3 regions of the Paenibacillus sp. IHB B 3415 genome follow, and region 2 is predicted to be linked to each of the others. Evidence: predicted binding sites of a transcription regulator. Region 2 holds the regulator's gene; each other region holds the start of a gene.
What was found. Region 2 encodes Rex, which represses fermentation and respiration genes when NADH is low (regulators of the CRP and FNR family bind a similar motif). Its sites were predicted from a motif close to TTGTGAAATATTTCACAA; they were not measured.
Positions count from the first base shown of each region.

Region 1: a site for Rex is predicted at 2,230-2,247, ahead of qoxA (cytochrome aa3 quinol oxidase subunit II). Genes of this name have one in related genera too.
Region 3: a site for Rex is predicted at 1,446-1,463, ahead of QW71_RS04535 (polymer-forming cytoskeletal protein). Genes of this name have one in related genera too.

Region 1 covers NZ_JUEI01000047.1:9,222-12,506, forward strand. The annotation lists gene qoxB (cytochrome aa3 quinol oxidase subunit I) at 1-900, opposite strand, end outside; gene qoxA (cytochrome aa3 quinol oxidase subunit II) at 944-1,960, opposite strand; gene QW71_RS37215 (polysaccharide deacetylase) at 2,464-3,285, shown strand, end outside.
Region 2 covers NZ_JUEI01000098.1:6,352-9,636, forward strand. The annotation lists gene dinG (ATP-dependent DNA helicase DinG) at 1-1,003, shown strand, start outside; gene QW71_RS31190 (redox-sensing transcriptional repressor Rex) at 1,155-1,808, shown strand; gene QW71_RS31195 (amidohydrolase) at 1,795-3,096, shown strand; gene QW71_RS31200 (DUF5590 domain-containing protein) at 3,123-3,285, shown strand, end outside.
Region 3 covers NZ_JUEI01000007.1:88,920-92,204, forward strand. The annotation lists gene QW71_RS04530 (hypothetical protein) at 1-635, opposite strand, end outside; gene QW71_RS04535 (polymer-forming cytoskeletal protein) at 804-1,364, opposite strand; gene QW71_RS04540 (GNAT family N-acetyltransferase) at 1,566-2,102, opposite strand; gene QW71_RS04545 (RNA polymerase sigma factor) at 2,267-2,761, shown strand; gene QW71_RS04550 (anti sigma factor C-terminal domain-containing protein) at 2,762-3,285, shown strand, end outside.

The sequences.
Region 1 (3,285 bases), on a different contig from region 2:
GGAGAAGGTGGCGATAATTTCGCTATAAATACCGAAGGCCGGCAGAATAACGATATAGACCTCCGGATGACCCCATACCCAGAACAGATTGGCCCAGAGCATATCCATCCCGCCGTTGGCCATCGTGAAGAACTGGGAGCCGAACAGGCGGTCGAACATCATCAGCGCAAGCGCAACAGTAAGTACCGGGAAGGCGAAGACGATAATGACGTTGGTGATGAGTACGGACCAGGTGAACATTGGCATCTTCATCAGCTTCATGCCCGGTGCGCGCATCTTGAGAATCGTTACGATAAAGTTGACCCCTGTAATCAGAGTCCCGATACCGGAAATCTGCAGGGCCAGGGAGTAGTAGTTGTTACCGACCGTCGGGCTGAATTCAAGACTCGCCAGCGGGAAGTAGGCTGACCATCCGGCATCCGGCGATCCGCCGATAACGAAGGAAATGTTCAGCAGCATGGCCCCCATGAAGAAGAGCCAGAAGCTGACGGCGTTAAGCCGCGGGAACGCGACGTCACGCGCGCCGATCTGCAGCGGAATGATCACATTCATCAGACCGATGATGAACGGCATGGCCATGAACAGAATCATGATTAGACCATGCGTGGTAAATACCTCATTATAATGCTGGGCATCGAGGAATTTCATTTCCGGCGCTGCCGTCTGCAGACGCATCATCATCGCGTCCACGCCGCCGCGGAACAGCATGAGCAGCGCCGCGAGGATATACATGACACCGATTTTTTTGTGATCTACAGTGGTAAGCCATTCACGCCAGAGGTATCCCCATTTCTTGAAATAGGTAAGCCCGACGAGAATCCCGATGGTTGCCAGTGCAATACTGATCATGGCCCCGTATATTAAGGGTTCGCCGTGAACCTTAAATTTGTCTAAATCCATTAGGGTAGCTCCTTTCAGTGTGTTGCATCAAGCTCTTTCAGAGCTAGTGTCCTTCATGTGTACTTTCATCCACCGGTGAGCTTGGCAGTGGCTGATCGACCTCCGGATCAGGTTCGCTGTCAAATTCGGTTCCGCTGGACGGCTCAGGAGAAGGGTGGATCTCTTTGTTATCCTGATGCTCCTCACTGCCGTTGTCCATGTCCATCTCACTTCCGTTACCACTCATGTGTTCACTGTGGTCTCCAGGGGGAGGACTGAACCCTAAGTGGGTCGAGGAATAGGTTTTACGTCCGAGGAAGTCTGTGGCGAGCAGGCCTTTGAATTCATCCTCTGTAAGCTCTGGTGCGGTTTCCTTGACGTCATTCACCCATTCGTCGTAATCCTTGCTGCTCATAACAAGTGCTTCAAATTCCATGTGGGCAAAGCCTTTACCGCTGAAGTTGGCATTCTTTCCAATATAAGAGCCTTCGGTATCAGCAGACAGGTGAAGCGTGGTGAGCATGTCGCTCATGGCGTACTTTTGTCCGGCAAGCTGTGGAATCCATAAGCTGGTAATGGTGCCGAACGAGTACATTCTGAACTCAACTGCACGATGCACAGGCATATTCACGTAGTTAACCGTTTCAATACCTTCCTCCGGATAGCTGAAATGCCATTTCCAGTTGGAGGATGAAGCGTAAATGACCAGCGGTGTCTGATCTTTATAGTCCGCGGCTACGTTCTCGACTTCGGTAGTTGTCTTGACGGTTACAACTGACAAGAAGGCGACGATAATGATCGGGATAATAATCCAGATCGCTTCAAGTACCTTGTTGCCCTCCTCATGTTCAGGAATGTAACCCTCATTACTCTTCTTCGCCCGGTATTTCACCAGTACAAAGATATATAAGATGTAGACAACTGCCAGAACACCAAGCATTACAACAATGGAGAGAATGATGGTGTCCGATAACGTCCTTGCAGACGGCCCCTTCGGGTTCAGAACAGCGATCGAGCTGCATCCCGGCAGGAGAAGGATCAGGCTTAGAAACAAAGCGTATAACGGTCCCTTTTTTTTCATATAGAACTCCTTCCTTCAATACTACTTTTCATTCGCCGTTCATTAACGGGCTTACTACTTAACCTGTATCTATAGTAAGAACTACTTACCCATAATGCAAAATACATATTTTGTATAAATAGATAAAAAAGCCCTTAAAAATGGCGAACAAGTTAAATATGTGTGATCAAATTGTTACAACTACTTAAAGGTATGATAAAGATCACTGTAGTGGCGCAGTTTAAGCTAATTTTAAGGTTGTTCAAACTTTGTTCAAGAATGCACAATTGTTATTAATTTTGTCACATTTATTTTGAGTCAAAAACACGTGAATTAACCGCTTATGGCCTGCTGTGACAGCATTCGACGCAAATTGTCGTATTTCAGAAAAAAAGCTGAATATTCATTTTATCATTGCAAAAAGGGTAACAATATTTTAGCTTGCGGTTACAATCTCTCAAATTACGTTATATCTATGTGTGATAAAGTAATAGACAAATATACATAGATTGGAGATTGCTGCTGTGCCCATTAAAAAAATAATGCTGTTATTCCTCTCTTTATTCCTGATTACGGGTCTTGTACAGATCCCTGCTAACGCTGAAGGTAAGACTAATGTACTGAAGCTCGGGATCAACGATAAATTGAGCGGTATAGAAGCCGTGTCTGTAAAAGGCACTTATTATGTCCCGCTGCGTGCTCTGGCCGATGAATTAAAATGGACGCTTACCGGCCTGACCGACGGAGTTCTGGTGTCGGGCGGCTCCGGGTCGCTGACTTTGCAGGGCGATGCCGGCGCTGTGCTCAAAGATGGCACAGTGGTGCCTGTGAGCACTTTTTTGCAGGACGGTAAACTTATGGTTCCGCTGAAAGTAAGCGGGTATCTTGGGTATATCATAACCTTTGCGGGGGATAAATATTTACTCCGGGTGAAGGACGGCTCGGCGGGGCTTACGGATGAAGCCTTTGTCACCCAGTATGCAGCAGAACTGAAACCTGCGGAGACAGCCCCGGCGGAGCCTGAGCCCTCTGCTGAACCCGGCAAGCCGGGACAAACCGTGTATCTTACTTTTGATGACGGCCCGTCGGCGACGACTTCCCAGCTGCTGGATATCTTAAGCAAGTATGAGGTGCAGGCAACCTTCTTCATGCTGGGAAATAATATGAACAAATATCCTTCGCAGGTGAAGCGGATTGTGAAGGAAGACTACGGCCTGGGGCTTCATGGCATGACACACCGCAAGGAGAAATTCTATGCTTCCCCGGCTGCGGCACTGGCAGAGATGTCAGGCGATAATGCTGTCCTCAAGAAACTGACGGGCGCTACTACATCGCTAATCCGGCCG
Region 2 (3,285 bases):
CAGTCTTGTGACGGATATCGGCGGGTTGTTCAAGGACCTGGCCTCCATCCGGGAGCAGATCCGTTTCTTTATGGGACTGAACGACGAGAATATCGTCTACTGGCTGGAGGGGAGCGGCAATTACCGCGGCAAATCGCTGCAGATGTATGCCGTTCCGGTGGATGTGAGCACCCAGCTCAGGGAGCTGTTCTTCGACAAGAAGAAGAGTATCATCCTGACCTCGGCCACCTTGTCTGTGGATAAGTCATTCCAGTTCATGATAGATAATCTCGGTCTTGGTGAGGCTGCAGAGCAGGGCCGTCTGATGACAGCCCTGCTTCCGTCGCCGTTCAAATACCGTGAGCAGGCACTGCTTGTCATTCCCCGTGATTTCCCGAGTGTCAAGGGAAGCATTGGGGATGCCCGCTTTGTGGATACACTGGTCCATTCTCTGGCAGAAACTGCCGTGGCTACCCGCGGGCGGATGCTTGTGCTCTTCACCTCCTACAAGATGCTGCGCCAGGTCTATGATCCGCTGAAGGAGGCCCTGGCTTCGCAGGATATCGCGGTGCTTGGACAGGGCGTAGAAGGCGGCAGCCGGAGCAAGCTGATCCGGCGGTTCCAGGACAGTTCGGCGTCTGTCTTGCTGGGTACGAGCAGCTTCTGGGAAGGTGTAGATATTCCCGGGGAAGCTTTGACCTGTCTGGCCATTGTCAGACTTCCGTTCCAGCCGCCTAATCATCCGCTGGCTGAAGCGAAGTCGGAGCTGCTCCAGGCACAGAAGAAGAATCCGTTCATGAAGCTGTCCGTCCCGCAGGCCGTAATCCGCTTCAAGCAAGGCTTCGGGCGGCTGGTCCGCACCGCGCAGGACCGCGGAATCGTTATTGTATATGATACCAGGGTAATCGAATCTTATTATGGGAAGTATTTCCTGTATTCGCTGCCCGGTCCCAAGATGGAGCATATGCTGACGGATCAGATCGTTCCGCGGATTGCAGAATGGCTTGAAGATGGCGGGGTTTAATAATCCGTCGCCGGTTGATATTATGTATAAGTAATTATTGTTCTGAAGTCCCGCGCTCCACGGCTGCTGCCCACCGGGCAGTCCCGGAGCACGGTTCCTATAACCGGCTTATCACGAAGCATATGCTATCAAACTTTTAGGAGGAGAAAACATGAAATCGGATAAAATATCGGAGGCCGTCGTTCGCAGACTCCCAGTGTACCTGCGTTTCCTGAACGATCTCCAAAAACGTGAAATCTCAACAGTTTCTTCTCAGGAGCTGGGACAGAAGCTTGATCTCAACCCCGCCCAGATCCGCAAGGACCTGGCTTATTTTGGTGATTTCGGCAGAAAGGGCATTGGTTATGATGTCTCTTATCTGATCGAGAAGATCCGACATATTCTTAAGCTGGACCAGCAGATTAATGTAGCTCTGGTAGGTGCAGGTAATCTCGGCCACGCCTTGTCGAATTACAATGCCTACTTGAAGGATACGATGAAGATTACAGCTGTATTTGATGCTTATGAGCCTAAGGTAGGCCAGCAGATCAACTCGCTGACTGTTCAGCCGATGAGTGAGCTGGGGGATACCATCCGTGCACAGGGCATCCGCATCGGGATTATTACCGTTCCGGACAGTGAAGCACAGAACGTTGCTGACATTCTGGTAGATTCGGGCATTGAGGCGATCCTGAATTTTGCCCCTGTAATTCTTAAGACTCCGGCTAATATCCGGATTCATGCCGCCGATTTCACTACGGATTTGCAGAGTCTGGCGTATTATTTGCATGACGGAAAGGACGAAGCTGAAGATGAGCAGCAATAAAACCATTATTAAAGACGGCCGTTTTCTGGTACCTGGCAGTGATAAGCCGGTGCTGAGCGGTTATATGACCATCGAAAATGATCTGATTACTTACATAGGTGAAGCGAAGCCTGTAATTGAAGAGGGCGCAGAGGTTATTGACGGCAGCCGTCTGCTGTTCATGCCCGGCCTGGTCAACACCCACGGCCATGCGGCGATGTCGCTGCTGCGCGGCTACGGCGATGATATGGTGCTGCAGGCTTGGCTGCAGGAAAAAATGTGGCCGATGGAAGAGAAATTCACCGGTGAAGATGTGTACTGGGGAACCTCTTTGTCTGTTCTTGAGATGCTGAAGGGCGGCACTACGACCTTCCTCGATATGTATGATCATATGGACCGGGTTGCTGAGGTTACAGAGCAGTCAGGCATCCGTGCAGTACTTATGCGCGGTGTTATTGGCCTGTGTCCGGAAGAGGTGCAGAATCACAAGCTGGCTGAGGCGATTGCTTTTGCCCGGAACTGGCATGGCAAGGCTGACGGCAGAATTACTGCGATGCTCTCGCCGCATGCGCCTTACACCTGTCCTCCGGAGTTTTTCATGAAGTTTGTCCAGGCGGCTCATGATCTTGATCTGCCGATGCACACGCATATGTCCGAAACGCGTCATGAAGTGGAGCAGAATGTGGCCGATTACGGCCTGCGTCCGGTCGCTCATCTGGAGAAGCTGGGAATGTTCACCCGGCCGTCCCTGATCGCCCACGGTGTTCATCTGAACGATGAAGAGATTGAGATTCTGGCCCGCCACAATGTTGGCGTATCCCATAATCCCGGCAGCAACCTGAAGCTGGCCAGCGGAGTAGCCCGTGTTCCTGAGCTGCTTAGAGCAGGAGTTAAGGTCTCCCTGGGTACGGACGGTGCGGCAAGCAACAACAACCTGGATATGTTCGAAGAAATGCGGCTGGCCGCGCTGATTCACAAAGGCGTAAGCGGTGATCCTACAGCAGTACCGGCTCCAGAGGCGCTGCTGATGGCGACCGAATATGGTGCACAGTCTATTTTCCTGAACCAGGTAGGCCGGCTTGCAGCAGGGATGAAGGCCGACTTCATCGCGATTGATATTGATCAGCCGCATTTGCTGCCGCATACCGATCTTTTGTCCCATGCGGTATATTCAGCCAGTGGCAAGGATGTGGAGCATGTCTGGGTGAACGGCAAACAGGTTGTGAAGCACGGACAATGCCTGACACTAGATGAAGAAGCCATCCGCCGCAAAGCGCAGGAAACGTTCGAGGGGCTGCTTAAACGGTAATACAGGTTATATGGAAAGGAAGCTGCATGTTGAAGAAGAGGAGAAAATGGCTTCCGTTGGGGATTTCCCTGGTTCTGCTCCTTCTGTTCGGACTAAGCCAGTTTTATGCCTACATTATGAAGGATCAGTGGAACGAGCGGAGTGAAGCCAAAGAGATTGCCAGAGCGCGGGACGGCTTAACTGAGGTAT
Region 3 (3,285 bases), on a different contig from region 2:
ATTTTGGAAGCGGCCACTTCCCCGTCCTCATCAAACCCTTCAATCTCAAACGGGACACCCGCCGTAACCGGCTGAAAAGCGAACCAAATCGTCCGGTCTGATCCGACTTTAATCAGCTTCGCTTCGGATGTATCCGTTCCTGCCTCCTTCTGCTCGACTGTAATATGCTGAATGGACGGGTTCAGAACATCTCCGATCACCATGGGAAATGGAGTCGAAATATGCTCCAGTTCAGGAAAACACATATAATTTATTGCAGAGCTCTCCGGACCTCCGCCCATTCCGTAGCCGCCTCCCCATACCCACTTCCATCCGAGCCAGGTTTTGCGGACATACTCTACTTGAAGATTACTGCTACCTTGCTGCCCCGGCCGGGTAAGAAATACCAGCTCCCCTCTGGCTGCAGGCTCCTGATGAATTACTGTCATCGAGTCGGAGCTGCGGAACAGCCGGACTGCTTCTTCCGGACTTTTGCCAAGTGGAATCTGGAGGGTCTGCTCCATTCCGAGTGAACGGGACATCCGCTGGTCAGACCATCCGCCTGGTCTTTCATACATATACAAAAGTAAATAGAGTACGGCTACGGAAGCTAGAATCACTCCGGCAGCCATTCCCAATCTCCGGCTATTCTTCATGAATAATTGCATCCCCTGTCCCATCTGTTTGCGCTTACAATACCTTCCATAATACTATAGAATATTTCAGCGCAGAATACAAAAAAGCCCATAGAGCAAGCCCCAAAGGGCCTGTCTACAGGCTGTTTGCAATACATTATACTATTATAGCTGTTATATTAGTTTGAATTATTTAACTTCATTTGCTCCGGTTACTTTGCCTTCGATCACAGCAGTAGCCTTCACATCTTCACTTGCATAGTACAGGTTACCGTCGATAGTAGCATCCTTGTACAGGTTGAATCCGTTAGCTTCTACATATACGTCACCTTTGATTGTACCGCCTTGAACGCGGAAGTTCTCGCTCTGTACAGTTACTTTAGGTGCTGTCAGTGTGTAGGTAGCTGTAACCTTGTGATCTGCATCTTGTGCATACAGGGCAAGCTTACGGTAGATCGCTGCACTTGCATCGCCTTTGTCATGGAATTCACCGGCTACAACAACATCTTTGTCAACAGTCAGATCGTTCAGGACCGCTACAATCCAGTTGCCGCTTTCGCTTACAGCAGCAGTGAAGGCATCTGCCTGGTTAACGATCGAAGCCGTGCTTTTTGCATCAGTCTGCTCTGTGGCCGGGGCTGTTGTTGCTGCTGTACCTGCATTATTAGCTGCGTTATTATTATTCGATCCACAACCCGACAACAATGCTGCTGATACCCCTGCTACTACTAGAACTTTGAATAATTTCATTTTTAATTCCCCCTGTTTCTTTTAATTAACTTTATTATATATTAAAATTTTACGATAAACAACGTGATAGTTTTCACAATATTGTGTCTTTTTTCACAAACAAGCATTTTGATTATTTCATATCGTGCAAAATGCAGGCATTTCATGCTTATTTGTCTAAATTTGTTCGCAAACCTCAGCGGCTTCAGCAGCTGATCTTTTCTATCCTAAGACCTCCCACTCCTCTCTAAGCAGCCCCATTCGAATAGAATCGTAGAACTGCCCGTTATAATAACGGCATTTCCGGAGTCTTGCTTCCATCGTCATGCCTAATTTCACCCCGGTCCTGATCATCCGCTCATTCCCGGACCATGTGGTATAGCCTACACGGACCAGCGGATACGCATTGAACAGATGACCGATCCACAGTCTGAGAGCTTTTGTCCCGTAACCGCTGCTCCAATATGCCGGATCATAGATGATAATACCCATTTCCAGCCAAAGGGATGGCTCATGCTCCCAATAGTAACTGACATCGCCTATAACCTCGCCCTCTACTTCTATTACCCAATTATTTCCGCATCCAACAATCTCCGCTCTGTTCCCATAATACTCTTCCCACGGAATCCGCTTGTGTTCGTAGTATGGCGCATCCCATTTCTTCCACTCCGGTGCTTCCTCTTTATGTGAGAGCTCCCACAGTCTGAATAGATCCCCTTCAGCTATCGGCCGAATCTGCAATTCATTATCCTGATACATAGATCTCCTCCGTTGCAGCTAATATTTTACATACTGATATTATATTAACTGAACTGCTGAAGCTGCTGCTGGTAGTGAACATTTATAATTAAGGAATACTGAATGTACCGGCTGCTGTAAACTTTTCACGGAGCCTAGCGTTGTATAGGGGAAGGGGGCAGGACATGGCCAAAGAAACCATTCATCACTTTCTGCAGCAAGCCGGAACTTTGCTATACCGGTATTTGAGGAAACGCGGACTCGCCCGCGAGGATGCTGAAGATATCGTTCAGGACACCTGTTACAAATACTTAATCTATCAGGATGGTATCGGCCCGAAACAAGTCATGGGCTGGATGTTCCGTGTCGCCACCAATCAGTTCTATGATCTCAAACGTAAAGACAAACGCCATCCGGCGGTCGATGTTGACGATATCCAGCTTCTTTCTTTAACCCATCTGCCGGAGATCCAGCTGCTGAGGCGGGAAACCGCACAGAATATCCGCGACACCCTTGCTTTACTCTCTGAGCAGCATCAGGAGCTGCTGATTCTCAAATATGAGCTGAACCTTACTTACAAGGATCTGTCGTCCCTGTACGGTATGAATGAGAACACGCTCAAGACTCACGTCACACGCGCCAAAAACCAATTCATCAAACTTTATGGGGAGGACTATTAAATGGAACAGAATCATGAACAGGACCCGTTTATTTTCGGAGGGAAAGGCGCTCAGCAGATGATCAAAAAAGCCAGACTCCGCTCCACCCTGAAGACCATTGGCATCATTGTTATCGTAACCCCGGTTATTCTCGCCGTTATCTGGTATGGCCTCTACCACTTGAGACTGAATCAGGGCAGCAAGGTACAATCTGAGATTCTCTGGAAAAATGAAATCAGTGCACCCAATGTGCACATCAGCAACCAGTCGGTGAAATTAGATAGCTTTGGAGGCGAAACCTACAATCAGACTTACAAATGGCTGGGCAATAAACCTTATATCTGGCAGCCCATCGAGGAATCCTATAATCTGCTGGGCCACTCGACCGGAAGGTATGGGGCATTCGGAGCGATCTCTCTCCCTGAACAGCTGAGAACAGCGTCTACACACCGTTACAATTCTGCCACCGGGGACCGTGAAATGATCTTTTATCATCCGGAGATTGATTATGATTCCTATGAGGACAGCATCAGCCTGCTGAAGCA